2 regions of the Halocynthiibacter sp. genome follow, and region 2 is predicted to be linked to the other one. Evidence: riboswitches for the same ligand, from Rfam matches in the RefSeq annotation. Region 2 holds a riboswitch; the other holds the start of a gene.
The links. Region 2 has a riboswitch for cobalamin ahead of ACPGUT_RS03935 (DUF1636 family protein). Riboswitches for the same ligand answer to the same signal wherever they lie in the genome.

Region 1: linked by a shared signal. The riboswitch ahead of ACPGUT_RS04785 (DUF4198 domain-containing protein) and the one ahead of ACPGUT_RS03935 (DUF1636 family protein) in region 2 are both predicted to bind cobalamin.

The regions. Positions count from the first base shown of each region.
Region 1 is NZ_JBMYXF010000009.1:37,391-53,288, forward strand. Features, by position in the region: gene ACPGUT_RS04760 (aminotransferase class III-fold pyridoxal phosphate-dependent enzyme) at 1-612, opposite strand, end outside; gene ACPGUT_RS04765 (energy-coupling factor ABC transporter ATP-binding protein) at 726-1,385, opposite strand; gene cbiQ (cobalt ECF transporter T component CbiQ) at 1,385-2,149, opposite strand; gene ACPGUT_RS04775 (cobalt ABC transporter permease) at 2,146-2,730, opposite strand; gene cbiM (cobalt transporter CbiM) at 2,732-3,349, opposite strand; gene ACPGUT_RS04785 (DUF4198 domain-containing protein) at 3,349-4,158, opposite strand; cobalamin riboswitch at 4,307-4,523, opposite strand; gene ACPGUT_RS04790 (Ppx/GppA phosphatase family protein) at 4,652-5,764, shown strand; gene ACPGUT_RS04795 (RlmE family RNA methyltransferase) at 5,813-6,517, shown strand; gene ACPGUT_RS04800 (DEAD/DEAH box helicase) at 6,590-8,701, opposite strand; gene ACPGUT_RS04805 (hypothetical protein) at 8,827-9,318, opposite strand; gene ACPGUT_RS04810 (Na/Pi cotransporter family protein) at 9,587-11,248, shown strand; gene ACPGUT_RS04815 (hypothetical protein) at 11,345-11,764, opposite strand; gene ACPGUT_RS04820 (response regulator) at 11,765-12,151, opposite strand; gene ACPGUT_RS04825 (CheR family methyltransferase) at 12,175-13,038, opposite strand; gene ACPGUT_RS04830 (chemotaxis protein CheW) at 13,035-13,502, opposite strand; gene ACPGUT_RS04835 (chemotaxis protein CheA) at 13,499-15,817, opposite strand; gene ACPGUT_RS04840 (response regulator) at 15,831-15,898, opposite strand, start outside.
Region 2 is NZ_JBMYXF010000007.1:29,641-45,538, forward strand. Features, by position in the region: gene cbiT (precorrin-6Y C5,15-methyltransferase (decarboxylating) subunit CbiT) at 1-948, opposite strand, end outside; gene ACPGUT_RS03900 (cobalt-precorrin-6A reductase) at 947-1,696, shown strand; gene cobJ (precorrin-3B C(17)-methyltransferase) at 1,672-2,442, opposite strand; gene cobI (precorrin-2 C(20)-methyltransferase) at 2,439-3,167, opposite strand; gene ACPGUT_RS03915 (precorrin-8X methylmutase) at 3,171-3,806, opposite strand; gene cobG (precorrin-3B synthase) at 3,803-4,969, opposite strand; gene cobN (cobaltochelatase subunit CobN) at 4,966-8,229, opposite strand; gene cobW (cobalamin biosynthesis protein CobW) at 8,251-9,285, opposite strand; gene ACPGUT_RS03935 (DUF1636 family protein) at 9,278-9,652, opposite strand; cobalamin riboswitch at 9,737-9,950, opposite strand; gene cobO (cob(I)yrinic acid a,c-diamide adenosyltransferase) at 10,005-10,625, shown strand; gene ACPGUT_RS03945 (cobyric acid synthase) at 10,647-12,095, shown strand; gene ACPGUT_RS03950 (propanediol utilization protein) at 12,098-12,898, opposite strand; gene ACPGUT_RS03955 (MarR family winged helix-turn-helix transcriptional regulator) at 13,044-13,490, opposite strand; gene ACPGUT_RS03960 (amino acid synthesis family protein) at 13,572-14,156, opposite strand; gene ACPGUT_RS03965 (amino acid synthesis family protein) at 14,153-14,737, opposite strand; gene ACPGUT_RS03970 (UPF0280 family protein) at 14,730-15,587, opposite strand; gene ACPGUT_RS03975 (6-hydroxynicotinate reductase) at 15,584-15,898, opposite strand, start outside.

The DNA.
Region 1 (15,898 bases), on a different contig from region 2:
GTTGCCTGACACAAGAATATTGTAGTCGTTCAGGTCGTTGTGAATGGCGGATTTAGGCAAGGTTTGAAGCACTGGGAACGCCGCATCAAACCCGCTGCAGATTTCAGATATCAATCTACGTCGTGAAACATTTTCAATGACCTGTAGATCATTTTTGACCCAGGCAGCTTTCATTAGATCCCATTTGAAATCACGGTGCAGTTCAGAATGTTCAAAACCGGACAATGCCAGGGTTAGCTGTGCATTCTGTGCACCCAAGCCATGGATCAGAGTATCCGTATGGGGCAGGAAATCAGCCCAGGGGCGACCGGCGACAAGGGACAGAACCCAGCACAGACGGATCTCACCGGTCTCATCTGTGATCTCTGTGAACAATGCGCCAGACTTTGTGGGGATGACATCTGGCAGCGGTAAGGTTGTGTCTGCTTTTCGTGCGGCATCAATTGCACCGGTCTGCATGTCGATGAAAGCGGCATCACATCCCGGTCGCATGACCTTGAGAACATGGCCGCTGTCAGCCTTAAAGTTCAGGTCATATTCTCCATCAAGGCCACTGAGAGTCGCATCAATGCCCCAGTGATGATCAAGCGCTTTTTGCCAGTGTAAAACCATGGAATCCCCCTGTACGTCTTTCGCACAGATTAGCCTGAGAAAATCGCATGTCGAGGGGCGATTGCATGCGGTTTACTTGTTTATAACTGAGGGATGGTCAGGCTGGACAGATGTCAGTTTGCAAGGACTTCTTCGTGAAGTTGGCCTTCTTTCAGGCGCAGGCTACGATTGGCGATCTTAGACCGAAAACACTTGTCATGGCTGACCAATACGATGGATTGGGGAAGGGCCCGCAGGATTTCAGTCAGGCGGGCTTCGTTTTCTTCATCCAGGGCATTGGTCGGTTCATCCAGGATCAGAACCTCGGGGTCCATCGCCAGAACGCAGGCCAGTGTAACAAGACGCTTCTCTCCGCCCGACAGGCGATGCGTAATTGCGTCGCGTAGATACATCAGGTCCAGATCTGACAGCAGGCGATCTACGATGACCAGTGCCTCATCCCGGGATTTCCCAAGATTCAATGGACCAAATGCGATGTCATCAGCGACTGTTGGGCAGAACAGCTGATCGTCTGGATCTTGAAATACAAGGCCCGCACGACGACGAACTTCGTGAAAATCCGCTTCACATGTCCGAGGGCTGCCGAAGGCTTCGACTGCTCCCTGATCGGGAATGATTAATCCAAGCATAATTTTCAGAAGGGTGGATTTACCCGCGCCATTATGGCCGGTGATGGCAAGGCGGTCTCCGGTGTTCAACTGAAACCCCGCACCGTTCAGGATTGCACCACGGCGCGGCCATGTGTGATGAATATTATCAAGTTTAAACAGCATTATAGGACGTATTCTTTAACGATTAGGGCCGTGAGGAATAAGGTGAAAATGCAGGGAAACGCCAGATCAGAAGCCTGAAAGTGAAAGCGTTGGGTCATGGGAAGGCTGCCTGTAAAGCCGCGACATTTCATGGCATCCATGATGCGTTCGGAACGTTCCAGTGCACGGATCAGCATCATGCCAATGAGATAACCAAAACTGCGATAGGTGTGGCCGTTGGTGCCGGGCCGAAACCCACGACATTTCATAGCCTGACGCAGACGTTGATATTCTTGGCGCAGAACTTCGATATAGCGCACGGTAAACAGCAGCAGATGCACAAGTTTGGCCGGCGTTTTCAGCGCATATAGGGCCTGTCCGAAAGTGACTTCCTCCATGGAACCGACAAGCGCGAGCATGGCCATGACAATGGCATTTGCCGTGAGGGCAATTTCGACAGCGCGGATCAAACCTTCGTAACTGGCGGCAAAGCCAAACACTGAGAACATCGGCGTGCCGTCCATGGTGAAGGGCAGAAAAAAGATCATTGCGATGATGAAGGTATCCATCGCAATGACCCGCTTTATGGTTTGCACCGGCGGAAGTTTCGCCGCCAGCATCAAGGCTATCGCGGCCAGTAGCGCAATGCACAACAGCAACAGCGATTGAAGGGCCACGGTTGCGATTGCAAATGTCACTGCTGCTACAATGCGCAGGCGGGGGTCCAGCCGTTTTAATGGCGGAACATCCGGTGCGGTGGTCGTAGCAGGCAGGACATAGGTCATTTTGAGGTGTCCTTCAGTTGGCGACGGGCGGAGACATAGAAAAAGGCGCCAAACAATCCACAAATGATGCCAATGCCACCCAGTATCGTGCTGAAACGGTTGCGTTCGCGGATCTGCGTCAGTTCACGCCGGATCGGACGCAATTCATTTCGAACGGCTGACGCGACAATTGTGCTGAGGGCCGTGTCATCCATTGCGGTTGCAGTCGAGGCTTCCAGATTAACCGCAACAGCACCTGCTGTGGTAGGTGAGTTCACTGAACCACCCGGGACATCTGCTGCTGGCAGGATCATTTCTGCCACATGTCCTGCACCCAGATCAGACAGGAATTTCAATGGACCAGCGGGCAGGGCACCTTCCGGTGTCCAAGTGAAAAAACCATCTTCATCGGTTGTGCTTTCGCCAACTTTATTTCCATTGATGTCAAACACATCCACACGAAACCCAACAGCCATATCGCCGCTTGAAAAGCCGATCTCGCCTTCTACGGAATTTCCTGCAGGGAAAACATCGGCAATGATTTTATGGGCAAAAGCTGGGCTTGCAGACAGAATAAATGCGGACAAGAGAAGATAACGCATCTTACACCTCATGATGTTGGCTGATGCCAAATAGTTCGGGTTTGACCTGCACAATCATCCAGGCGGCGGCGGCGGACAATGCGCCCTCAATGATCATCACCGGAATGTGGCTGACAAACACAAGATAAGCGGCTTCGTTGAATTCTTCGCCTGACAGTGCAAGGGACATGGCAACCATGATGGTGGTCATGGCAATGGCCAGTGCGCCACAGACAGCCCCCCAAAGCAGTGCATTCTTGCGTCCGCCACGGCGGATGAAGGGGCGCACAGCGATACCAGCAAGAACCGCGGGCAGTGCAATGTTGACGGCGTTCACCCCCAAAACGGTGATGCCCCCAAAGCCAAAGGTCACGGCCTGTAGCAACAATCCGACAAACAAAGCCGGAAAAGCCGCCCAGCCCAAGATCAGCCCAGCAATGCCGTTCATGATGAGGTGAACGGAACTGATGCCAATTGGCACATGGATCAGAGACGCGACAAAGAACCCCGCAGACAGCACCCCTGCAGTGGGGATGCGTTCGGTGGTCAGTTGGCGCAGCCCGATGGCAAGGCCACCGGCCGTTGCCACAGCTCCGGCGACAAGCACCGGGGTTGCAAGGGCACCATCAACGATATGCATCAGTTGGCCTCGGCTGCATTGATGTCCCAGGCGCGCACCCAGATCACCGCATCAATAGAAAGCTCTTTACCTTCATGTTCTGCACCTTCAACCACCCCCAAGGCGGCAAAAACCCAGTGACCCGCGGTTGGCACCCCAAATGTGAATTCACCGTCTTCATCCGTAACGGCCACAATCGCGCCACCAGGGGGCGGGGTGATTGTCATTTCACCTGCCGTGCCTGTCGCCATGTCGGGTTCAGCTGCCATATATTCGATCTCGATCTCGGCACCTGCGACAGGTTCACCGTTTGCCATAACCCGGCCAGAGAAGGTCGAACCGGCAATCAGATTTCCAGGTTTGTTCAGCGGAATAATTTCAGCTTCTAGCCCTAGATTTGCATCCCAGTCGGTCGGCAGCTCGTTGCGGTTCATATAGGATTTGGTGATTTGGCGGATGTAGATGTCTTCGCTTTCCTCATAGTAAGGGGCGGGATCTACAACGATCACATAGTCACCAGAGCGTTTCACAGGCACAATGCCATCAAAGGAAACGCCCGTGTTATCTGGGCCGGTGAACGTGGATTCAGTTAGGCTTTTGCTCAGATCGATACGTTCGCCGCGATGCTGCATGAAAAATTCCTGCGGCATACCCATATCCATCACGTGACCTGCGGACATCGGGTGCCAGAAAATCAGCTTAACCGGTACATCACCGGGGCGTTCAATCTGGGTCTGATCCGCATAGATCAGCTGGAAATGCGCCGCTGCGGGCTGGGTGGTCAGTGTCAGCGCTGCACAGCTGGCAGCAAAAAAAGTCTTCAGTTTCATAAGTCGCCTCAGGACGGCCACGCATGTGGCAATGCAAAAGGAACGACGGGGATATCAGCGAGGTTTCGTTTTGTTTTGGTGGGGCGGACCCCCTTAACAGACGAACCCATGCTGGATGCTCACCCCGGCATCCGGTGGAAACACCCGGTTTCCCGGGTCGTCTGGGTCAGGTATCCTGGCTTACGGATTGATCACAGAACCTGCCTTCCCAGGGCTGTGCCCCAGTGGCTTTGTTGGCTCTGCTCTCCGCTTACAGTTGCGGGGGCAGCCACGGAATCGGCCCCGAAGTGGGTCGTCCTCACCGTGTTCCCTGTTGTCTCTTTGCTGGCTTGGCCGCACAAAGAACCTCAGATGACGCCGTTCTGGCAGTAAGGGCCGGGGGCTGTCAATTCCAAATTATCTGCATCTGAATTTTTTAATGCCGCACACAGACGGCCCTTGTGTGGGGCGGGGCTTCGGATTACTCTTAGGGTAACTTGAAATGGAGGGCGGTATGTCGCCCAGGCGTCCCAGAGGTGCGGGCGCGTTTCCCACAGCGGTTGAGACTCCCGCGCCCAAAAACCGAGGTCAGAAACCGCTTTATGCGGCGTTAGATCTTGGCACAAATTCGTGTCGAATGCTGGTTGCCCGACCTGAGGGCAGTCAGTTTAAAGTTGTGGACAGCTTTTCTAAGGCCGTCCAATTGGGCACCGGGTTGGAAGCAACGGGCCGCCTGTCGCGGTCTTCGATCAATCGAACGATACAGGCTTTGCGTATTTGTCAGCGAAAATTGCGACAACATGATGTGCGCAGAATGCGACTGGTGGCAACCGAAGCCTGTCGGCGCGCCAGGAATTCCCGTGATTTTATCCGTCTTGTGAAACGTGAAACCGGTCTGAATCTGGAAATCATCCCCCCGGAAGAAGAAGCGCGCCTGGCAGTGATAAGTTGCGCCCCCCTTGTTCATCAGAAAACGGATCAATTGCTTGTGGTTGATATCGGCGGAGGCTCAACCGAACTGGTCTGGATCGATCTGTCGGAAACCGCCGCTGCAGATCGTTCCAACGCTATTTTGGCTGTGCAAAAAGGTCTGAAACGCCAATCGTCTTCGCGTTACGGGGAAAAGGTCATCGACTGGATCTCAGTGCCCCTTGGTGTTGCGACATTGCGGGATCAGTTTGACGATGTTGAGGATGATGAAGGCCGGTTTGCCCTGATGTCGTGGTTTTTCGAAGAAAAGCTGCAAAGTTTTACCCCCTATGACCGCCTGCATCAGCGTGATGGTTTTCAGATTGTTGGCACGTCCGGAACGATTACAACCGTTGCTGCGTCACATCTTGGCCTGACGCGCTATGATCGGAATATGGTGGATGGCCTGGAAATGAATTCAGATGAAATTGATCGTGTTATTCACGGCTATCTTCAGCTTGGGCCTGGTGGCCGTCGTCGTGACCCCCGGATTGGACGCGATAGGGCGGCATTAATTATGTCGGGATCTGCTATCCTGCAGGCGTTAATGCGTGTCTGGCCGACCAACCGTTTGTCAGTTGCCGACCGTGGATTACGGGAAGGCCTGTTGTATGCATTGATGTCGGAAGATGGACGATTGCTTGACGCGCAGGGCTGAAACAGGCATGAGGGCCTTTGCGTGTTTGCGCGACGGAAAGGATCAGAAATGGTTAAAAGTATCAAAAGCGGACGTGGTTATCGCGACCTAACGGTTAAGGTGAAAACTGCGCGCGGGCGGAAGTTGTCTTCCAAGCTCTGGCTGGAACGTCAGTTGAACGATCCTTACGTCAAGCGCGCTCAGGTCGAAGGCTATCGCGGTCGCGCGGCGTTTAAGATCTTGGAACTGGACGAAAAATACCGCTTTCTTGTGCCGGGTGCGCGGGTGGTGGACTTGGGCTGTGCGCCTGGGGGCTGGTGCCAAGTGTCTGTTCCGCGCATTAATGCACTGGGTGAAAAATCGGGCAAGAAAGTTGGCACGATCCTTGGTGTGGATTTGCAGGAAGTTGAACCTATTCCTGGTGCTGAGATCCATGTTCTTGATTTCATGGAAGATGATGCCGATGAAAAGGTCAAAACATGGCTTGGTGGCAAGGCCGATGTGGTGATGTCTGATATGGCGGCTTCGTCATCTGGCCACAAACAAACGGACCACCTGCGCATTATGGCGCTGTGCGAAACTGCGGCTTATTTTGCGTTTGATGTGCTTGAAGAAGGCGGAACCTTTGTTGCAAAAGTTCTGGCCGGGGGCGCGGAAGGCGATTTACAGAAACTGTTGAAGCAAAAATTCAAAAACGTAGCCCATATGAAACCACCGTCAAGCCGGGCGGACAGTTCCGAGAAATTTGTAATTGCCACGGGGTTTCGCGGTTGATTTCATCGCGATGACTGAAATGAAAAAAGCCGGCGAATTTCGCCGGCTTTTTCGTGTCTCTAAATCTGAAGATCAGTCTTTGCGACGTGGTTTGGCATTGCCACCTGTGTCAGCCGCACGGGCTTTGTTCTTCTTGCTGTTGGCTTTGCCTGCAGGTGGGGGTGGGCCCTTTTTATGCCGTGGCTTGCGCTCTTTTACTACGCCTTCAGGACGGCTGTCTTCGGGGCGGGGTTTACGGAAAGATTTTCCCGCATCACCTGCGCCGCTGTGCGCGGGTTTTGCGCCGGATTTTGCAGGCTTGTGGCCGTGTTTGCCCGGGCGTGCTTTTGGCTTTTTCTTGCTCTCGCCGCCGTCATTCCAATCATCACGTGCCGGACGTGCGGGTTTTTCGCCACGTGGTTTGTCATCATAGCTGCGCTCTTTCGGAGCGTCATCCCATGTTTTTTTAGCACGTGGTTTGCGATCACGGGGGCCATCGTCACGATCACGTTTTTCCCATGGTTTGCCACCATCACGGCCGCCGTCACGCTTGCCACCGAATTTGCCGCCGCCACGTTTGTCACCAAACTTGCCGCCACCCTTACGTTCAGGTTTTTTGGCGTTCAACACCTCTTCCGGAACCACATCCAGAAGAGTCAGTTGTGCACCATCTTCTACGATCATGTCCGGGCCAACGGCTTTGACGAAACCATCAACCGAGCCTTCAGAAATCTCGACATAGGCGAGGGGGCCCATCAGGCGGATAGCGCCGAAATCATCACGAGACACGTCGCCAGCCTTGCAAAGCATTGGCAGAATGCGGCGTACTTCGGCACGTTCATTCTTTGGCAATTCCAGTGAGAACCAGCGGCTTGGGCCAAAGGGCTTGCGTTCGCGTGGGGCTTCTGCTGTGACTTTTCGAATTTCTTCTGGCGCGGAATGCTTTGATGCGTACATGCGCAAAACGGCCAAAGCCAAGGCTTCTGAAGTATGGTTTTCGATCAAAGCAGCGGCTTGCAGTTTTTCAGCGTCAGTCGGCACATCAGACCACAACGGATCATTGGTCAGGCGTTCGCTGTCAGCCGCACGAACTTCGTCTGCGGTTGGTGCAGCCACCCATTTGGCGGTCAGCTTTGCCCATTTCAGCAAGTTTTCCGCTTTACGACGCATCTTACCCGGTACGATCAGTGCGGAAATACCTTTGCGACCAGCCCGACCTGTACGACCAGAGCGGTGCAGAAGGGTTTCAGAACCGGTTGGCAGTTCTGCATGGATCACCAGATCAAGGTTTGGAAGATCAATCCCGCGCGCGGCAACGTCGGTTGCGACACAGACACGGGCACGACCATCGCGCATAGCCTGCAAGGCGTTTGTACGTTCGGATTGTGTCAACTCACCGGACAAAGCCACAACAGAAAGCCCACGGTTCGACAAACGTGATGTCATGCGCGACACCATAATACGTGTGTTACAGAACACGATCGCATTGGGGGATTCATGCAGGCGCAACAGGTTTATAATCGCGCTTTCGCTGTCGGCTGGGTGAACCTCTACTGCGTGATATTCAATGTCGGAATGCTGCTTATTTTCAGCTTTGGTGATGATGCGTTCCGCATCCTGCTGAAAGTTTTTCGCAAGCTTGGCAATGGCCGCAGGAACCGTTGCCGAGAACATCAGTGTCTGGCGATCTTCGGGGCATGCTTCGAGAATGAATTCGAGATCTTCACGAAAGCCAAGATCAAGCATCTCATCGGCTTCATCCATTACAACCGCGCGGATGTCAGATAGATCGATGGCGCCGCGTTGAATGTGGTCACGCAGGCGGCCAGGTGTTGCCACAGCAATATGGGCGCCCCGGGCCAGTGCACGGCGTTCATCGCGGCTGTCCATGCCACCAACACAGGATGCAATGTGCACACCGGCGGTGCCGTAAAGCCAAGACAGTTCGCGTTTCACCTGCATGGCAAGTTCGCGGGTGGGGGCAATAATCAAAGCGAGAGGAGCCCCAGCACGATCAAAGCTTTCTTCTTCGCCTAGCAAAGTAGATGCAATAGCAATGCCAAAGCCGACCGTTTTACCTGATCCGGTTTGAGCCGATACAAGAAGGTCGCGTCCTGCGAGGTCAGGGTTGCTGACGGCTTGCTGAACAGGTGTCAGAGTTTCATAACCGCGCGCAGCAAGCGCTTTCGAAAGCGAAGGGTTCAAGGGGATCATCCATATGTGTGGTAGTGAGGCCAGAGGCGGCATCTACAGGCTTTTTCCCGCTAAGCATAGCGAAATTTTCAGAAAAAGTCTAAAAACCTATTGTTTGACTGACAAAAGGTGGAAATTTAGGGGATTATGCGTTTCAGCATGTCTTCGGGGACCAGTAATTCATTGATCGTTGCCAATGTGTTGCCATTTTCGGCGTGCAGCATTCTGAGTTGTCGCCCCCAGCGTGTCTTTCCGGTTTCGGCGCAGGCAGTATAGTAAGTTGTGCGTTCAGACATATTTACCTGAATGTCGTAATTCATCAGAAGTTGGCCAAACAGAATATCAGTGCGCTGCAGATCGTCCAGAAAACCTTTGGGCAGCTGTGATTTCGTGATCTCAAGGGTCGCATCCAGAATAATGGCATCATGGCCCTGCCGATGAAGGGTTGAAAAACGTGTGAAAACGCTGTCGCCATCCCGGAAGTTGGTCTGGTGGGCGATCATTTCGCCAAAAACTTCGTTCAACCGAATTGTCATAAGGACATTATGTTCCAGCAATTTACGGCTGATTGGTGCAGTCATGCTGATACGGGCATATGTTGGTGCTGGAGAACTCAGTTGTTCGGGCATTTGTGTCTTTCAGGGGCTGTGTTTCGCCGCAATAGGGGAACTCTGATCATAATTTTCAGATATAGTCATCGCGGGGGAGCTGTCCATGTGACGGTTTCGTTTTTATTGAAAAACATGCTGTTTTTGGATTTCTCTCTGGTTTTCCGACACAAAATGGGTGTTTTATGGCTAGATGTGTCGATTTCGCCTTCAGGGGGCGGTAATTTAGCAACCAAGGTAACGTCGCTGAGTTTGATGGTAAGTCACATAAAAAAGCGCGGGTAAGAGCATGGCAATTATAAGTTTTCTGATTTCTTTGGCAGGGGCAACTATGTTGCTGTTGTTCGCTGTACGTATGGTGCGTACGGGGATTGAACGCAGTTACGGTGCATCATTTCAAAGACTTATGACTGCGCAAAACAATGTGCTAAAGGCCAGTTCCGCAGGTCTGGTGCTGGCTGTCGTTTTACAAAGCTCTGCTGCAGTGGCCTTGTTGACCGCAGGGTTTGCCGCCAGCGGTGTGCTGAGTTTCGCAACAGGTCTAGCGATTGTTTTGGGGGGCGATCTGGGCTCTGCGCTTGTTATTCAGATCTTGTCTTTTCGGCTGGATTGGCTTGTACCGTTGCTTCTGGCCATCGGGGGCTGGCTTTTCGTGAAGACGGAAAACCGCAAGGCCCGGCAGTTTGGCCGCATCCTGATGGGTGTTGCCTTTATCTTGATTTCACTACGTTTTCTGCGCGAAGCCATGGATCCGATCCGAGACAGTTCGTTTTTGCCGGCAGTCGCAGGATATTTGGCTCGCGATTACATTACCGCATTTCTTGTTGGCGCTGCGTTGGCCTTTGTTATGCACTCATCTGTCGCTGCCATTTTGATGTGCGTTACCCTGGTCGATATCGCTGCAATCCCGTTTGCCGCAGGTTTGTCTTTGATGTTGGGGGCCAATTTCGGCAGTGCATTTATCCCGGTTTGGCTGACGCGCGATATGTCCGCTGTTGCGCGGCGCTTGCCCTGGGCTAACTTGTTTTTGCGCGGAGCCTGGGCCGTATTTACCCTATTTGTTGTGAATGCCTTGTTGCGATCTGGTGCTGTAACAAGCCCCGAGGGGGGGCAGATGTTGGTGAACGCACATCTGGCCTTTAATGCGTCGCTTTTAATCCTGGCTTTGCCATTTTGTAAGATGCTCGAAGGCCCGCTGGTTCAACTGTTTTCTGAAAATGATGTAAATCAGGGCTTTGAAACTTTGCAACGTCCGGTATTAGCACTGGATGCGGCGGACCTTTCCTCACCAAATCAGGCACTTGCGGGATTGAAGCGGGAATTGTTGCGTATGTTGGACACCGTGGATGCGATGTTCCGGCCGGTTGTTGCATTGTATGAAACCGGTGATCGTGCACAAATAAAGATGGTCCGAAATATGGATGCCGAAGCCGATGCTGCATTGTCAGGCATCCGTAAATTTGTTGCCGCTATCCCAGAGAATGAGTTTGGAAAGGAGAATTCTAAGACCGCGCGGCACATGCTGGAATATGCTATTCGCCTTGAAACCGCCGGTGATGTGGTCGCCCAAAGACTGATGCAACTGGCTGAAACAACCGCGAAAAAGAAAATTACCTTTTCAAAAAGTGGTTTTCTTGAACTTACCCGTTTGCATGAAGACATTCTGGCAAACCTGAAGTTGGCTTCCAATGTGTTGATTTCGGATGACCTGGAAAGCGCCCGTTTGCTGAGCCTTGAAAAAACAGAAATCAAACGTATGGAACGGGAAAGCCGAAAAAAGCATCTGAAGAGGCTGCAAAACGGAACCCAAGAAAGTTTTGACAGTTCCGATGTTCATCTGGAAACTTTGCGCGCTTTACGGGAATTCAATAGTCATATCTCAGCGGTTGCCTATCCCATTTTGTATAAAAACGGTCAGCTTCTTGAAACACGCCTTATTGAAAATCTGTAATCCCGCTAGAGTGTGAAAGGTTATTGACTGAAGATGTGTTGTAGTCAGAGCACTGATTTTCTTTGTGTGACATATCTGTTGCTGCAGTCGATTGTATCAAAATAAATCGAACGCACCGGATTGTTTTATTTCGGTTTCTTCCTGTTTTGCTGGAAAAAGCCGTGATTTTAGACTCGAAAGAACCATATATTTTTCAAGTGCATCCTGTTCATGAAAGGCCAAGGTTTCATCTTGCGTCAGCGTTGCAAAAACGGCATGAAACGTACTTAGATCTTCGAGGTTTTGTTGTAATCGATCAATGTTTTGTAGGTGAGAGATAAGGGAATCTGGGCAAACAGAGATTTCCGATACAGTCTCGCCGATTTCTGATTGAATAACCGCGCATAGATCGGCGAGTCCATCCAAGACGGATGAAAGGTTTTCAAAAACTAACGATTTTGACAGATTGCTATCGGCGCACTCATTCCGGGGAACGGTTCCGTCAATAGTATGTGTCAGGCTTTCTGGGCGCAACATTCAGAGGCGTCCAACCACGGCTTCAATACAGGTTTTCAGCTCTTGCGGGGTAAAGGGTTTCTTTAAGAAGTTATTCATACCTAATTGCTTGCCTGAGTCGATGACAGCGCGGTCCGCTCTGCCCGTGATCAGAATGAAACCTACATTGCGAGTGTGTTCATTGCTACGCAGTGCATGCAGTAAGTGAAGGCCATCCATGTTAGGCATGTTGTAGTCTGATATCACCAAATGTACTGGGTACTTCTGAAACGCTGCAAGCGCAGATGTTCCATCGGCGACTGCAGTGACATCCCGAATGCCAAATTCGTCCAGCGCTTGGGTGATTAGACCCCGGCTTGTTGACATGTCGTCAACTACCATCACTCTGATTTGATCTTTTAGCGACATGAATGCCCCCTTTTCAGCTGGTGTTATTTGCTTGATTGCTTTTGGTATGCGGTCATTCCAGCGCTTCGATAATCTGGAGCTACGGCGTTTGTGAGACGTTCCGAATGTCCGATGAAAAGCCATCCCTCTTTGCGGTTGGCGTTTTGAAATTTTGGCCAAAGACTGTCTTGGGTATCTTGATCAAAATAGATAACAACGTTTCGGCAAAATATTAGGTCAAACTGGTTTTTCATTGGCCAATCTTTGAGCAGGTTCAAGGGATTGAACTTGATCAACTGACGAATTTCAGTGTTTATCTGCGCACCTGACAATGTTTTTGAGAAGAATTTTTCTTTATATCCATCTGGAAGATTGGCAAGTTCGGTCGTATCGTACACTCCTTGCCGGGCAAAAAGAAGTACCTTGGGATCAATGTCAGTAGCCAATATTTTCAGGTCGTAAATTGCCAGATTAGGGATAGCGTCGTACAGCTGCATTGCGATCGAATATGGTTCATGCCCACGAGAACAACCTGCAGACCAAATGCGTACTGGCTCTCCCAATTCTAGTCGTTTCTTTAGTTCTGGAATAACTTGTTCCATCAGAATTTTGAAATGATGAGGCTCCCTGAAAAAACTGGTCACATTTGTCGTCAGCGCGGAAATGAGCTCAGTTTTTTCATTTGTATCACCGGATGTTTCGATTAGAGTGCAATACTCTTCGAAGCTATTCAGGCCGAGAACTTTGAGACGTTTGATAAGGCGAGATTCCATCATTGGCGCTTTTTGTTGTGTGAACAACAATCCGGCTTCTGACTTTGCGAACTTAGCAATTCGTTGAAAATCATCATCACGCATTTTCAATCTCTGGCTGGTTTCTGTCAAAGCAATTGGTTTTATAACGCTCATGCTGCCAATGTCTCACCAGTTGTCAGTGTGTTTTGAAGGTCTAAGACCCGGATCATTCGTTCATTCTCAATGATAAGAGAGCTCACAAACCGATGTTGGTTGTCTGCTGCCATGTCGGGTGGCGCTTGCAATTCCTCTCGTGCGATTGTCAAAATATCAGAAACAGCATCGACCAGAAGGCCAACGGTTTCGCCTTCTTGTTGGACAACGATTACAACTGATCGATCGTTGTTTTCATCTGGTGGAAGTGCAAGACGAGCTGCTAGGTCGATGATAGGTAAAACAGTACCACGAAGATTGATGACGCCTCGAACGTATTCAGGTGCGTGGGGAAGTGGTGTGGCTTCTGTCCATCCCCTAATCTCGCGAACGGACATTATATCGACGGTATACTCTTGGGCACCAATGCGGAAAGAAAGATATTCGGTCAGGTCAGCGGGGTTTTCCTGCAATTCGTCTGTCATGCGATCGCTCCTGTTAATTGGGGATTATTGAGAGTGCTTCGTGTCCGCCCACTTGCATTTGCAATGACGTCACCTGAATCTAGGATGAGGGCAATTTGTCCATCGCCAAGAATAGTGGCTGCGGCGATACCAGAAATTGCTCCATAGCTATCTTGCAAACCTTTGATTACAACCTGTCGCTGTTCGATAATTCGATCTATGACGACAGCAGCCATACTGTCTTCTTCCGGAGAAATGAGAAGCGCAACACAATCGTGATATGAAGGTTTGGGAGACGAGAAACCGAGTTCAACGGCCAGATCTAACAACGGAACAAAGTTGTCACGTAGTTGAACAACCGTTGTTGCAGGTCCCATTTCCCGTAAATTTTCTGATGTTAGAGTCATTGTTTCAATGATGTTGTTCAATGGAACAACTAGTGTTTGTCCGGCCACTTCAATTACCATGCCATCTTGAACGGCGAGAGTGAGGGGGAGGCTGATTGAAAACTTTGTTCCTTTTCCTTTTTCGGACGAAATAGTAATGCGTCCACCAAGGGCCGTGATGGAGTTTCTGACCACATCCATTCCGACGCCTCGGCCAGAGAGGTTGGAGATTTCTGAAGCTGTCGAAAATCCAGGAAGAAAGAGCAGATTGTCAATTTCACCGTCTGTCAGCTGTGCACCTTCAGAGATTAAGCCTTTTTCGATTGCTTTGTTTAAGACGACGGGGCGGTTAATTCCGCCGCCATCGTCAAATACTTCAATGAGCACACGGCCAGATTTGTGGGAGGCTGATAGGGTGACCGTTCCCTGACGTGGTTTGCCTGCAGCGCTGCGGGCTTCATTTTCTTCAAGGCCGTGGTCAACTGCGTTTCGGATCATATGGGTCAGTGGGTCGGCGAGGCGTTCAATGACTGTTTTGTCAACTTCGGTAGCTTCGCCCACCGTAACGAAACGCACGTCTTTTTGAACACTCGCGGATGATTCACGCACAATGCGCCCCATTCTCTGGAAAAGGGATTTCACAGGTTGTGCACGGATTGCCATGACGCTGTCCTGAATATCACGCGTAAGCTGCATGAATTCATCCAGTCCGGCTGCAACGTTCTGATCATTGCCGATGCCTGCTTCTACAACACTTTGGCTGAGCATGGCCTGGTTGATCACCAGTTCGCCAACTAGGTTCACTAGGCGGTCAATGCGATCAAGTTCTACCCGGACCGTTCCGCTTGGCTTGGACTGTGTTGTTGCTGATTTGGTTGCCGGTTTGCTTTTAGGGGCAGACTTCTCAGGTTTCGCTTGCGACAGCGCGGGTTGCGCTGACGGTGTCGGAAGTTGTTCAGCAGGAGGTGTCGCAGCCGTTTGGGGGGGCTGCAACGTCTCTGGTTCGTTTTTGATCTCTTCAGAGGAAGGGGCAGGTATTGAAGGGGTAAGTGGTGCGGCGGCGATAGATTCAACACTGAGTTCGCAAAGGTCTTCCACGAAATCGAAGACTTCCCTGATTTCCTGTTCAGAGCGGGATGTCAGCAGCTCAATACTCCATGAGAGGAAGCTTTCTTCACCCTCAAGTATGTCGATTGCAGGTAGGTCATCGCAGATACATGTCGTTTTTGTCTCGCCAAGTTCCCCCAACATCTTTAGCAGATGTAATGGTTCATTGCCCGATGTGAAAAGTGAGGGATCGGGGCGAAAGCGTATGGTGAACGTGGGCGTATTTCCACTGGCGTCTTTGGTGATGGGGGCTGGCTTGGAAGTATCGGAAATAGAATTGTTGTCGTCATCTTTTGCAGCTACATCCGGCAACGCGGCCAGGTCAGGAAGAGCGGGCGCTGCCGAAACATCTGGCGATTGGGGGCCAGGCACACTGAGCTGTGGAAGGTCCATAGAGACGCCCATTGGCTGAAAATCAGACGGATCGACTTCTTCATCCTCTTCTTCGGCACCGGAATCCCCAAGAAATGCACGTAGGGCCGTGACACTTTCAGTCACTCGTTCGGACGGAACTTCAGTTTCATCACGGCTGGCGACAACCAGATCGCAGAGGATGTCACTGGCATGTAGAAATGTTTTATGATCTTCAGATTCGGGCGCTTTTTCACCGGATCTCACAATATCCATCGATGTTTCGAATACATGTGCGAAATCTACAAGGGCCGTCAGACCGAATGCACCGGCGCCGCCTTTTATGGAATGGACCGCCCGAAATACTTCGTTGATCGTTTCAGGATCATCGTCTCCTTCTTCAAAACGGCTTAAACCGTCTTGAAGTTGTTCCAGAAGTTCTTCGCATTCGAGAAAAAACGATGCTTTGATTTCGGCCATCGGATCAGACATTGCTGAACTCCCTTTATCCCGTTACCAGTTGAAGTGCGCGCACGAGTTTGGGAGGATCAAAAGGTTTCACGATCCAGCCCG
Region 2 (15,898 bases):
CGGCGCGGGCAGATCATCCAGCCCCGCAGGCGCATGGGCGTTAATCACCTCAACTCGGTGACCAATGCCAAAGTGATCCGCATTTTTACGGATGTTTTCGATGCGATCTGCGCGGGTTTCCAGCGCGAAACCACGGCTTCCAGGTGCCGCCAGAAGCATTTCAACCGTGATGGAACCAGACCCGGCACCAATATCCCAGAATATCTCGTTCGGACATGGGGCCAAGGCGGACAGTGTTAGGGCACGCACCGGACGTTTCGTAATCTGCCCATCCGTTGCGAATAATTCATCAGCAAGGCCAGACGCCCGGCTGATCCCACGCCCGATACAGTCAATCGCCACAGCCACAGGGTGATGCAAATCGACCTGAGATAGCTCACTTGCCTTCCGTTTGATGCACTGTTCCTGATAGCCCCCAAGAGATTGAAAACAAGTAACAACACTGTCCCGAAAACCGCTTTCTGTCAGATATGCACCAAGGTCAGAAATAGCCGCCCCATCGCGCAGAGTTGCAATGATCTGTACCCCATCTGACGCCAAGGGCAGCAAGCGGGAAAAGGATTTTGCATGCAGCCCCATGCAGAGCGTTTCTTCAAGCCGCCACCCCATACGCGCGGCGATCATGGAAAAGACGGAAGGGGCGGAATGACAGATGTATTCCGATGGATCAAGCTGCGCGGCAATCGAACCACCGGCCCCAAACCAGAACGGATCACCCGAAGTCAGCATGACAGTTGCCTCGCCCCGCTTTGCAATCACGGGGGCAATGGAAAACGGTACTGGGAACGGATCCCCCAACAGATCAAGAACCTCAAGATGACGGGGTGCCCCGATGATATGTTTTGCATCTGCAATCGCTTTTCGGCTTGCATCTGTCAGGCCAGCGGGGCCATCTTCGCCGCAACCAATAATCGTCAGCCAGGGTGTGGTTTTGCCAAAGTCAGACATGCAGAAAATCCTTATCTTGGGCGGTACAACAGAGGCTTCGCACCTTGCGCGCCATCTGGCAGATTGTGGAACAAATGCTATATTTTCCTACGCCGGGCGCACCAATGCGCCGCGCAGTCAACCCCTGCCAACCCGCGTGGGGGGCTTTGGTGGCGTGGCTGGTCTTGTCGCATACATCCATGCTGAAAAAATCACGCATATTGTGGATGCAACCCATCCATTCGCCGCGCAAATGTCGCAGAATGCACTGCTGGCTGTGGCGCAAACCAGAACGCCCCTGATCAGTTTTGAGCGCGCGCCATGGGCAGCTAAGACCGGCGATAACTGGCAACATGTTGCAGATTATCCTGGCGTTCTGAAAGCCCTTGGCGAAACCGCGCAACGGGTGTTTCTGGCTATTGGAAAACAGAACATTGATCTGTTCGCCACTGCGCCGCAACACCATTACCTTTTGCGCCTGGTCGACCCGCCCGAAAGCATCATTCCCCTGCCCAGCCACACCGTCGAAATCGCAGCAGGACCGTTTGATCTGGCCGGAGATCTGGCGCTTTTGAAACGCCACCATATTGATGTGATCGTCACCAAAAATGCGGGTGGCATCGGCGCACGTGCCAAGCTGGACGCCGCACGAGATCTGGGCCTTCGGGTGATCGTGATGGACCGCCCACCCCTTATGGGGCGCCAGATTATGCAATCGCAACAGGATGTTCTGGCCTGGCTTCATCAGGATGCAGCCCAGTCTTTCTGAGATCGCGGCGTGTTCACAATCACCGTGCCTTCAATCACATGGGTTCCAGAATTTCCGACCAGAACCACCGTGCGCATATCCGCCATATCCGGCGTTGCGTCCCCAAGACGTTGAATGTTGATCACCTGCTCATCCGTCGACACCGCGCGGGCAAAAATGATGAGATGGTCAGGAGTCAGTTCCTCGCGTAGAATGTCAAGAACCTGGCCAAATTGCGTAGGGCGGGATTTGGATCGCGGATTGTAAAAGCCCATTGCGAAATCGCCGCGCGCCGCGTGACGCAAACGGTGTTCCACCAGGGCAAAAGGTTTCAGATTGTCCGACAGATTGATCGCGCAAAAGTCATGCCCCAGAGGCGCGCCACAAGCCGCAGAAGCTGCCAACATCGCAGTAATTCCAGGCACAACTTGAATATCAAGAGACGCCCATTCCGGATGATCCTTGATCCCCTCTTCAAGCGCCTCAAAAACCGCCGATGCCATGGCGAAAACACCCGGATCACCGGAAGACACCACAACAACCTGCTTGCCCTCGACCGCCATTTCAAGCGCGTGAATGGATCGGTCAATTTCGACGCGATTGTCAGAGGCATGCAACGTCAACCCATCGCGTGGCGCAATGCGTTTCACATAGGGAATATAGCCCACCACATCGGTGGCCTGATCAATCGCAGTCTGCGCTTCGGGGGTAATTAGGTTTTCATTCCCAGGCCCAAGGCCCACAATGATGACACTGCCTTTATTCATGGTCTGCGCCCCTGTCCATGCACGAGAATAATCGCAAAATATGGGTTCTCATCGCAATCCAATTCGCAAAGTTTGTGGATTTCCTGATCAGGCATGGTGCCACGTTTCACGATCCAGGCGTCCTCATATTTACCTGCACGTTGCAGGGCGCGACGGATCTTGGGAATGTTCTGACCGGTCTTCATCACAACAATCGCATCTGAACATTCCATGCGTTGCGTCAGGTCATCCTCAGTCAGGGTGCCCATCAGAACCGTCATCACATCATCGCCCCAGGTGATCGGCTCGCCTGTCTGGTTCCAACAGCCGGACATGCCAGTGATGGCCGGGATCACGTCAATTTCCATGCGATCACGCAGGCGGGTATAGAGATGCATGAAAGAGCCATAAAAGAACGGATCCCCTTCGCAAAGCACAACGATATCTTCGTTTGGCTGTTCTTTTGACAGGGCCAATAGGCGTTCTGCCCAGTCGTCATAAAACGGGGCCAGGCTCGCGTTATAGCCAGGATCAGACAGAGGAATTTCCGTAGTAACCGGGTATTCCATCGCGTATTCCACCGCATCTTCACGCAGCAATCCATCGACGATCCGACGAGCCATGCCATGACGGTTTTTCTTGCGAAAGAATGCGATGTGTTTGGCAGTGGTCACGGCGCGATGGGCTTTGACGCTCATCAAATCCGGATCACCTGGCCCAAGGCCTGCACAAATCAGTTTACCCATGGTTTATTCTTTCCAGCTGGCAAGGGCATTAACGGCGGCAACCGTGATCGCAGAACCGCCCAAGCGGCCTTTGACAATCATGGAGGGCACGGGCAAATCTTGCATCAACGCATCTTTGCTTTCCATGGCGCCAACAAAGCCAACCGGGCAACCGATGATCGCAGCTGGGCGTGGGCAAGTCGGGTCTTTCAGCATATTCAGCAGATGAAACAAGGCGGTCGGCGCGTTGCCAATCGCGACAACAGAACCTTCCAGTTTGTCGCGCCACAACTCAAGCGCGGCAGCCGAACGGGTGTTGCCCATTTCTTTCGCCATGCCCGGCACACGTTCATCACGAAGGGTGCAGATGACCTCATTGTTGGCAGCAAGACGCGGGCGGGTGATCCCTTCAGATACCATGTAAGCATCGCAAAGAATTGGCGCGCCATTGGCAAGTGCAGCGCGCGCGGCCTTTGCCATTCCGTCTGAGAAAACAACATGTTCTTCCAGGCCGACCATGCCCGCAGCGTGGATCATCCGCACGGCAACCACTTCTTCGTCTTTGGTAAAACGGGTTAGGTTTGCTTCCCGGCGAATTGTGGCAAAGCTTTCATCATAGATGGCCTGGCCGTTGGTTTCATAGGTGTGGAACTCGGTCATTTGGGGTGTCCTTCGAAGATCAATGTCGGATCAGTGGCAAGGGCTGTGGGGCGCAGGCCCCTTGCCGATGGGCTTGTGTCAGAAAAGTGATGCAGGTCGAACCCCGCATCTGTGGCAATCAATGTCGCATCATACTGTCCGGACGCAGCACAAGCTTTGGCACATCCCGTGATGTGCAGATGTTTTCCAATCGGGATATGTTGCGCAAGCCGGTCTGCCAGCGCACGGGTTTCACCCAACGCCTGAGGGCATTTCGGTGCACCCGGACAGGCCGCAATACGCAGACGGGGATCATTCGGATCGATGATCAACCCCTCACAAGAAACCGGCAAAGTCAGGTTCTGACCAGGCACAAAAAATGCACGCCAAGGCGTCATCGTGATGCCGGTCAGTGATACAGACAGAAGGCGCAGATCACTTGCTGTGATCTGACCATAAGCACAAGCAATCAATGTGCCGTCGTCTATGGGACCCGCCTTGGGGGGCGTTATTTGTACACGTGGCGTTTCTGTCCCACGGAACTGTTCTGGCAGAATATCTGGCTGGCGCTTCAAAAGCTTGCGCATCCGGCCACGCCCGTCTGTGATGCCATGATCGGCAAACCATTCGGCCAGCAGGATCATATCGTCAATCACAGTATCACGAGATGTCAGCGCGGCCGTGTCACAACCATCAGCGCGCAATATCATCTGACCTGCTGTGTTCGATTCAACCCGGATATCAGCAGAAACATCGCCCAGGACAGCATCTGGCCCGATATCAATCGCAAAGCCAAATTTGCCGGGCAGTTCAGGAAAACGTGGCAAGGCTTCGGTCAAATCACGTGCTAGATCACGCGGAGCATCGCCACCAAAAGGCGTAATTACAATATTGCGTTTGGTTTCGATGGCGATATCCGCATCGATCACCCCAAGGGTGCGCAAAGCGTCAATTAACGTCGGATGATTTTTTGCATCAACACCACGGATCTGCAGGTTTGCCCGCTGTGTTACATCCAGAATACCATTGCCATATTGATCAGACAGACCTGCAATTTTCGCCATTTGATCGGCGTTCAGCTGACCGACAACAGCACGCACGCGCACGACCAATCCGTCGCCAGACATCATCGGGCGCAAAGCCCCCGGGCACCAGCCCTGAATGATAGGATCAGTTGCGCTCATGATAAAGCCTCCAGATCCGCATAAATCGAGTTACGGCGGGATTTCCACAGACCTGCTTCCAGCAAAGCATTGAAACGATCTTTCATCGCCTGGAATGCTTCGGGGTTATGTTCCTGTAGAAATGCCAGCACCTCTTCCCGGCCCAGCGTCGCATCAAAGTATTGATCGAACAGATGGCCTGGCACCGTGTCTGACAGGTGCTGAAACGCAGCCATCTGATCCAGAGTTGCCGCAATTTCCGCCCCGCCCCGAAAACCATGCCGCATCATACCATCCGCCCAGTTCGGGTTGGCGGCGCGGGCACGCACAACACGCGCAATTTCTTCAGTCAAAGTGCGTGCGCGCGGATCATCCATACGGGTACTATCGAGATGATAAAGTGCGGGGGCATCCTTACCCAGCGATTTCAACGCGGCATAAACACCGGCTTCATGCCCAACATAATCAGGGGCCAGAAGAACATCGGTTTCCGCCAAATCCTGCACATGCACGAAAGCATCCACATTGTTCAATTGCGCTTCTAGCGCGGCACGGTTTTGCGTGACAGAGCCATCCTGCGCAATCGCCCATTCCGACGCCTTTAGCCAAGCTTCGCCCGCCATCTGACGGGCCTCATCGGTGTAATCATCCAGATATTGCCCCATTTCCAAGCCATATGACCCAGGCTTCGGGCCAAAAACGCGCGGCGTGGTTTCGTTTTCGGCAGCAAGATATGGGTTGAAATCGGCCGCTTCATCGCGTGCCGCCAAGGCCTTCACAGCCTGCTCAAACATCCCTGCAAGGCCAGGAAAGATGTCACGAAACAGGCCAGACACCCGCAAAGTCACATCGATCCGCGGACGCCCTAACATCGCCAAAGGTTCGATCACAAAGCCAGAAACACGTTCAGAACCCTCATCCCATTGCGGCGAAATACCCGCAAGATGCAAAGCCATGGCAAATTCTTCACCGGCGGTGCGCATGGTGGCGGACCCCCAAAGATCCACGACCAGCCCACGGGGATAATCGCCTTCTTCTTGCAAATGGCGACGTACAAGCTCTTCCGCCATTTTTACGCCCTGCGCATGTCCGGCACGGGTGGGCACAGAACGCGGATCGGTCGTGAACAAATTACGCCCGGTTGGGCGAATATCCTGACGGCCACGATAGGGTGAACCTGAAGGGCCTGCATCAATGCGAACACCAGAGAGGCCTTTGATCAGACCTGCGATTTCTTCCGCGCCGTGATCCCCTGCCCCGTAAACATGCAACCCGTCGCCATATTGGCTTTCCTTGATGTCACAGACAAAACGGTCAATCCGCGTCATGGCTTCTGCGGCAGACGCATCCGCAGCGAGACCAAGGTCAGACGCCACACCAGAAGAATGCGCCTCATCCACAATAGTATCAATCAGACGGGTGCGGCGCGCCGGGTCCAGCCCTTCAGCCGTAGAATATTCATCCAAAAGCTGTTCCAGGCGGATCAGGTTCTGTGGAGTTTCCGACTGCGCCATTGGCGGGGGCATATGCCCCAGTGTCACGCCACCAATCCGACGTTTGGCCTGCGCAGCTTCGCCCGGATCATTGACGATGAACGGATAGAAAACCGGTGTATTGCCCACCAGTGCATCCGGCCAGCAATCGCCAGACAAAGCCACGGACTTACCCGGCAGCCATTCCAACGTGCCATGAGCGCCCATATGCACAATTGCATCGGTCTGACGCGCCTGAAGCCAGAGATAAAACGCCACATAGCCATGACGCGGCACACGAGACAGGTCGTGGTAATCATCTTCGCGCGTCGTGCGTTCACCGCGTTCCGGCTGCAATGCAACGGTTGCCCGATCAAGTTGCAACGCCTGGAAATGGAAAGCATCTTCGCGCACGCTAGGATCAGTTTCAGGGTCACCCCAGGCCTCCTGCAGTTTTTCCTGAAGGGGCGTGGGTAGCGACTGCAAGGCTGCCTGATAATCACTCAGCGGAAAGGACAAAGCCCCTTCCAGCAGATCATCCGGAGCAAACTCATTTTCGACACTGTAGCCGCTATCCGCCAATGCCTGCAAAACACCCTGTGTTGAAGCCAGCGCATCCAGCCCCACCGCATGGGCCATTTGCCAGGACTTCCCCGGATAGGTTGAAAGGACAATCGCGAGGTTCTTATCCATATTCGCAGTGATTTTCAGGCGATAATGCCCGAGGATTGTTGCAACAGCAGCTTCTAACAGATCCGCATCTGTCGTATGCACAAAGCGGCTATATTGCAGGTCTGGATCACGTCCCTCTGGCGCTTTAAAGCTGATCACACCCGCCAACAATCGTCCGTCGACCTCTGGCAGAACCACATGCATCGCAAGGTCAGCCGGAGACAGGCCACGTTCGGCTTCTAGCCAATCACGGCGGCGAGCGGTGGACAGGGAAACCTGGAATACGGGCACGCCGGGCGCATCCAGAACCGACGCGCTGCCATCCTGTTGACGGGCGGAAAAGGCTGTCGCATTGATGATCAACGCTGGCGGATGATCTTGTAATAATGTAGGCAGGTTTTCAGTCGCTGCCGGGTGCTTCAGGGAAGGCGCGAACACCCCGTATGCCGCAAAGCCCTTTGCCCGAAATGACCGGATCAGATCGTCCACCGGGGCCGTGTCCGCCGAGGTCAGATAGCTGCGATAGAAGCTGACCCATACCAGTGGCTTGTCATTGATTTCCGGAACATCAATCACGCCATGGTCAGGATCGTAGACACCAAATTGCGGCATGGTTTTACGACCGGGAACCGGGGATGCATAAAGACCAGCGGACAAGGCAAGCTGGGCCAGGGCAGCGCGCGCAGCGACGGCACCACCTTCGTCGCAAAGACGCCCCAAACGTCGCAACGTTGCGACGGGCAAAGTGGACAGTGCGTCAAGCTGCGTATCTTCACGCCCGTCAGCCGGCAATACCGCTAGAGCAATGCCTTGGCGCCGCGCCAAATCCTGCAATTGCGACATGCCGTATGCCCAATATTGCTGCCCACCAATCAAACGCACAAGCACAGCTTTTGCCCCGCTCAGTGTCTGTTCGACATAGGTGTCAACGGACAGCGGGTGTTTCAGCGCCACCAGATTTGCCAATCGCAACGATGGCAGTTCCGCGCCCTGTTCTTTCGCCTGCTGCCAACCCGCTTTAAATGCGCCAAGATCACTGTCTGAGAATGACAGCACGACAAGTTCCGCAGGATCCTGTTTCAGATCCTGCGGAGTGTCATCTTCCAAACCTTGGCTGTCGCGAAATACGACGTGCATGTGCAGGCCCTCCGGCGGGTGTTAAGCCCCAAATACCGCGCGGATCGCGGCCTCGTTGATGTCATCATGTTCGGCAATCACAACCATCTGACCTTCGCGTGGGTTCACACCCCATGGTTGGTCATACTGTGTACGCACACGGGCAGAAACCGCCTGCACCAGTAAACGCATTGGCTTGCCTTTGACCGCCGCATAGCCTTTGACACGCAGAATATTTTGTTCACGTGCCAAAGTTTCGATTTGTGCTGTGATCGCTTCGGGGGATTCAATTTCAGGAATGTCGATGATGATGGATTCAAAATCATCATGTTCATGATCATGATGGCCATCGTGATGGGATGGGCGTGCTTCCAAATCATCTTCGGCCCCCGCTTCAAGACCCAAGATTACTTTCGGGTCAATTTTACCATCGGTAACAGGCAGCATTGGCACCTTGCGCGGGGTTTCCGCTGCGATGATCTCTTTTGCTTTTGCCATCTGTTCAGCCGTGGCCAAGTCAGCTTTGGACAGCAACACAAGATCCGCACAAGAAATCTGATCTTCAAACACTTCCGACAAAGGTGTTTCGTGATCCAGGCCTTCATCTGCTTCACGTTGCGCATCCACTGCTGCAACATCGGGTGCGAACCGGCCGTCTGCAACAGCTTCGGCGTCGGCAACTGCAATCACACCATCAACGGTAATTTTGGATTTGATCGCGGGCCAGTTGAATGCCAGCAACAGCGGCTTTGGCAAGGCCAGACCAGAGGTTTCGATCAGGATATGATCCGGAGGAGTGTCAAGCGCCATCAAGCCTTCGATGGTCGGAATGAAATCATCCGCCACGGTGCAACAAATGCAACCATTAGCAAGTTCAACGATGTTTTCCGCAGGGCAGTTATCGTCCGCGCAGCCTTTCAGGATTTCACCATCAATGCCAAGTGTGCCAAATTCATTCACCACAACAGCCAGGCGGGTGCTGCCCGCATTGCGGATCAGGTGATGTACAAGGGTCGTTTTACCGGACCCAAGGAAACCTGTGATCACGGTAACGGGGATTTTACGCAGATTAGTCATGGTTCGATCCTAAGGCTGGAATACGGGAAAGTGTGTGTTTCTTGAAGGTCGCGGAACGCTGACGCCATGGAATGATGCCATCGTCTGTTGCGGCATAGGCAGCGGCACCGTCGATAATATCTTGCAAGTGTTCTTCCTTGTTCAGATTGCCATAAACATAGGTCCACTTGCCATCCTGCGCCAAAGCAATCGCCGCGCCATTGCTGCAGGCGGACAGGCATTTCACACCTTTGATATCAACCCCGTCTGGGGCGCCAATATCATTCAGTGCATTAAGCATAGCTTCGCCGGGACGTTCACCATCCTCAGGGATCTCCAGTCCAGCCCGGCATGTCGTGCACACATAAAGCGTTGCATTTACAGTCATTATCCAAGCCCTTTCCCGACCTTTCTGGCGCATAGGGGCTGTGCTGTAAGGATCAGATCCTTGCAGATTGCGATACGCCCCGATCGCCGTTGCATTCTTCTGGCAGGTCTCCCGGCTTACGGCTTCGGGCTGGGCCCGGCGGATAAGATCCTTCCCGGCAAGATTGCCAGTGGAAATTACCCTGATCCGATCACGGTCGCGGGGGCGGCTTCGCTTGGGCGCAATCAAATGTCGCTTGCGCCTGTCGTATTCCCTCTTCGTCTGTATTACTACAGAAACCAGAATCCCCATGTACGGGAAAAACCCCTTCGCAGCAAGTTGCGAAACCGACATCCGAGAGGCGTATCCGACCATGACCGACGTCACCCCAGAAGAAGCCGCACGTCATTCCGCCAAAATGGCAAAAAAGAAAGCCGCACGTGATAAAATCATGGCAACAAAAGATGGTGAAAAAGGCCTGATCATCGTCAATACCGGCCCCGGCAAGGGGAAATCTTCCGCCGGATTTGGTATGATTTTCCGTCATATTGCCCATGAAATGCCCTGCGCAGTTGTTCAGTTTATCAAAGGCAATACCCAGACCGGGGAACGTATGCTGATTGAAGGGAATTTTTCTGAAATCTGCCAATTCCACACTATGGGCGAAGGGTTTACCTGGGAAACCCAGGACAAGGAACGTGATATTGCTGCAGCCAAGCGCGCTTGGGACAAGGCGAAAGAACTGATCTTGGACCCTGAAATCTCCATGGTGCTGTTAGATGAAATCAACATCGCAATGCGCTACGATTACATCGACGTTGAAGATGTTGTCGCCTTCCTACGCGATGAAAAACCCGAGATGACCCATGTGGTTTTGACCGGCCGGAACGCCAAAGAACCGCTACTTGAAATTGCGGATCTGGCAACCGAGATGGGACAGATTAAACATCCCTTCCGGTCCGGCATCAAAGCACAAAAAGGCGTTGAATTTTAATTCAATACGGACGGATTTCGCATGACAAAGGCACTGATGATCCAGGGCACTGGTTCCAATGTAGGGAAATCCATGTTGGTCGCAGGCCTTTGCCGGGCTGCGGTGAAACGCGGGCTGAACGTCCGCCCGTTCAAACCACAAAACATGTCAAATAATGCTGCCGTGGTTGCGGATGGCAATGGTGAAATTGGTCGTGCCCAAGCCTTGCAAGCGCTGGCCTGTGGCGTGCTGCCCCATGTGGACATGAACCCGATTTTACTGAAACCAGAAAGCGATCAAGGTGCGGCTGTGATCGTAAACGGCAAGCACCTAACCACTTGCAAGGCCCGTGACTATGCCCGCTTAAAACCCGATTTAATGCAGGCAGTACTGGACAGTTTTGAGCGTTTGAAATCCGAATGTGATCTCGTGATTGTTGAAGGGGCGGGTTCCCCCGCTGAAGTCAATCTGCGCAAAAACGATATCGCAAACATGGGCTTTGCCTGTGCCGCAGATGTGCCCGTTGTCCTAGCCGGTGATATTGACCGGGGTGGCGTCATTGCCCAAATGATCGGCACGCAGGCCGTACTGGATGACGTGGACAAGGCCCAGATCGCGGGCTTTATGATCAACAAATTTCGTGGGGATCCCCGCCTGTTTGATGATGGGTATGCGCTGATCAAAGATCAGACAGGATGGCCAGGCTTTGGTGTTTTACCTTGGTTTGGTAAGGCCGGGTTTTTACCAGCAGAGGACGCGCTGGATCTACGCGGAACTGATGATGACCAGGGATTACATGTCGTCTGTCTTGGCTTATCACGGATTGCCAACTTTGATGACCTTGACCCGATCGGCATGGAAGACGGTGTTCGCCTGACCATCCTGAAAGCCGGCGAAGCACTGCCAGGGGACACAGATCTTGTGATCATTCCCGGTACAAAGTCCACCCGTCAAGATCTGGCTTTCCTGCGTGATCAAGGCTGGGACACCGACATTTATGCCCATGTCCGTCGAGGTGGGCATGTTCTGGGCATTTGCGGTGGATATCAGATGCTTGGCACTGAAATCGACGATCCACATGGTATCGAAGGCCCCGCGGGCAGCAGCCAGGGCCTTGGCTTATTGAATGTAAAAACCATCATGTCGCCTGAAAAAACCCTGACCCGTGTTGAGGCAAAACATCAACCTTCCGGCACTGTGATGTCCGGATATGAGATCCACATCGGCGAAACCACAGGCCCGGATCGCGATCATGCTTTTGCAACAATCGGCAATGTTCCAGAAGGGGCTATATCTGAAAGCGGGCGCATCACGGGCACCTATCTGCATGGCTTATTCACAGCCGATACATTCCGGAAAGCCTATCTGCACAAATTTGGCGTCGAAAGCGGCATGGATTATGCGTCTGTCGTGAATGACACGCTTGACGCACTCGCAGCCCACTTAGAAGAGAACCTAGACATCGATGCCCTGTTGAAATGTGCGCGCTAGAATCAGAACCTGAAATCAATACAGCCCGCAAAACCTGCGGCCTGAAGAGTATTGAACACACGATTTGAATTCACATCCTGCGCGGGATCAAAAATCAGGCCTCGAGCGGATCCAGTATGCGCGACGGCAACACCAATAGCGCCAAGTTCTCTGGCCAGATCAAAGGTCGGATCGTCCACCGGTCCGCGCAAAGCTCGATTTCTACGCGCGGATTCAGCGCTAATTTCCGCCACCTGCTGCAATGTTGTCGCATCAGTCCATGCAGACAGTAGATCCGAGATATCGGCAAAATCGGAATCCGCCGGATCGGTGCGCCGGGGCGGCCCGTAAAAACCACCAATCACCCGCCCCTTTGGTAACCTCGGGCGTGTGGCGACGGTTTCTGCCTGTCGTGACGCCCATATTATTTGAGCCGCATCCGGAAACATCAACGGATCAACCGCACCCTCGCTGCGCAGGCAGATTTTAGCCAGTTGATCTGGTGACAGGTCCGGCCGGTGCAACCGCAAAACAGCAACCCGCGCCGCCGTTGAAGCCCCAGCCCCACCGCCCGCTGGCATATTCAGTGTAAAACGATGCCGTCCAGTTGGCGTTTTCCCCACGGATTGCGTGAGCGAAAGAACATCTGCTTCATTCAGGACAGGATTGCCTGAGAACTCTACCGATAGGGGGGTATTCTGCGACAGAATAAGGCGCACATGCAGATCAGGGCAAGGCAGTGACGCCAGTAACACCCGATCTCCGACCCGTCCCTGAAGAAACTCTCCGAAATGTCCGGCAACTGAGATTTCTGTTTTCATCATGATATTTCGCGAACCCTGCCCGTCCCTGACAATTTTAGCGTCTCTGGCTGAAATGGGTACCCTGGCAACGTAGCAAACAGGGCGGAAAGCGACGTATTCCCACCTGATTTTCCCGCGTGCGTCTTCGCCGTTAGCAGACCCAATCTTACAAAAGCTTCTTCAGCAATGCTTTCATCTGCTGGACTTCATCCGCGCTCAACTCTTTTACGGTTTCGGCGGTAATTGCTGCACCCGCTTCTTTCAGTAGCGGGATCAGTGCTTCTCCGCTATCGGACAGGGTGATTTTTGTACGTCGTCGGTCATCCGGATCGGGGGCGAGATCAACTAACCCTTTGCGCTTTAGCCGATCCACCACGCCCTTAATGGTGGCAACATCCATCGCTGCCATGCGCCCCAGTCGGTTCTGGGAACAGGTCCCGACAGAGTGAATGCGCAGAAGTGCTGAGAACTGCGTCGGCGTCAGACCACCCGGCAACAGACGTTGTGCATGTTCCTGAAAGATCGCCGTATGGCGTTGGGTCACCAGACGCAGGATATATCCGATCTGCTCATCAAGATCGTAGCCTTCGTTTTTCATCTCTGCCTGACTCATTACGCCTCCGGGATTGCATCAGATGTTATTACACCAACAACCCACAGCAGAAAACCCCGTCAAACGACGCATAAACGCGGATTAACGTAATCCATCGACGCCCTCCGCATCGTCATGCGTCAGGCCGCCGACGCGCGGCAATGGGCGGCCGCTGTCCGTCACGGCAACAGCAACCAAGATTTCACCACTGCGAGGTGAATCATTCAGGCGCACTTCGATCCCATCGAAATGACTACGCACGTAGGCCGCATCTTTATGGCCCAACGGAACGTCCAGCGCCTGCCCAGGCCCACCCATTTTCTTGGAACTGGGCACAAGGGCTGCACCTTTTTCTACAGCGATACGCAGTGGTGCGCCCAGTTGGGGGTGCAAAATAGCGGCGGCATGTTCTAATTCCCCGCCTTCGCCCACCATAGCAGCTTTGCCATAACTTTCCGCCTGTGCGGGTTTGATGCCAAGGGCTTCGACACATTTTTCCCCCAGCAGACCGCCAAGCTCGGCCCCGATCTCCATCAGGGGTGTCAGATCTTCTGTAAACCCTCCAGCGAACGGATTTCGGATCACCGCCACAGCGACGGCTTTCCGGGTGGCGGGAGAGATCTCACGCCCGGCCTCCTGATGGGTTTCTTCAACCGATACGGCAATTTTTCGGATCTCAGATCTCATCGCAAACCATCCTTTTCAGAAATATCTTCTTTTGCCAGGCCGCCCACCCGCGCATGTACGCGCGCACCGGTTGTCATCACCAAAACCAACAGCAATTCATCGGCGCGTGGGCTGTCATTCATACCTATTTCCATCGCGTCGAAATGGCTTCGTACATATGAGGCATCCACATGAGTGATCGGGACATCAAGGCGCGCCCCCGTGCCCCCGACTTTCTTAGTAGATGGGACAATCGCAAGTGCATCCCCCAAAGATTCGCGCATGGCATATCCCCCGGGCACATGCCAAAGAGCTGCATGTTCAACTTCACCCGCTGCACCTGAAATCGCCCCTTTTCCGTATCCTTCAACCAAGGATGGATTACCACCCAAAGCATCAATCAGACGACGGGCCATGGACAAGCCCAGAGGTTTCAGATCCTCCATAAAGCTGGAAATTTCTTCCTCGTAACGTCCGGCGAAAGGATTTTTAATCACAGCAAGTGCAGCCGCCCGCTTGAGAGGGACAGTTGCGATGGGGCCACCTTCGTGGAAGATCTCTTCCACCACAATGGATTGCTTTCGAATAATAACTTTAGGCACAGAGATATCCTTTCTCTTGGAAAAACGTCACACCCCGGTTTTCACTGAATCGGGCATTGCCCTGCAGAAACACTGCGGCACCTGCAATTAGGCCACGGGTCATCATATCATTGGCACAACGGAATGCCCGCTCAAGCGCCAAGTTCTTGTCTTGGTCGCACAGTTCAGCGCAATGCGTCACGACAAGGCGGGCATCAAGGTCACTGTCTGGATCCAAATTGCACGCGGAAACACGAGTGACCAACGGATGATCTGGCAGATCACAGGCATTGGCGACCAGCGTGGCAGCCGCGTCAGCCTGTGCGGCGTTCTCTGCAAGAACCGTAACACTGTCAGCAATCCCCATGGATAGGCTGCGACCACCACGACCCGATGTGGCGATCCCTCTGATATTGTCACATCCAGAGAGGTTAATTTTACCCCACAATGCCCCCATATCTGATGAAATACCGATGGTCATCTCAGCCCCGTCCGGCAAGTATATCGCGATATCCCCGCCATTATTGACGGCCGCACGAGACACCCCTTCGGTCTGTTGAATTACAGACAGTATTTCATCCGCGACAGCCCCTGCAACGGCAGCCATAGGCGTGATAAAGACCGGCTGGTGAGGGATCACGGCCTGTCGCATGCGGCAGGCAACCTGGCCCGTCAGGTGATCCATGTAATCGGGACTGCGCAGCATGGGTAGTTCATCCACCAGTTCTTGCAGCAGTGTTTCAAACCGGTTGATTGCCACCTTGAAAGCTGTGTCCGCATTGGGGCCTTCCACCATAATCACCAGATCAATCGGACCATGGTTCAAATGCAGACGACCATCCGGCAGATATGAAACCTGTGGCCCATTCATCTGCCAGTTTCCCCCTTCTTCCGACGACGTGCTGCTTCCCAGGAAAAATGACGTTCATCGGTGGGCCAAGGATAGCTTTCATGCTGTCCTTGATGGCGGTGTTCTGTCGCCGTAGACACCACATCTTTCAGCTGTCGGACCTCATCCATATGGCCACCTAGAGATTCATAATCTGACAGACGCATTGTAAACTCTATAGGGGCGACCAATGCGGGAGTCGGCACATAACCAAATGAATTTTCAGGCATATTCAAAACATCGACCATCACAGTGATACCGCCACCCGGCCAGATATATGCAGGCGCACCACC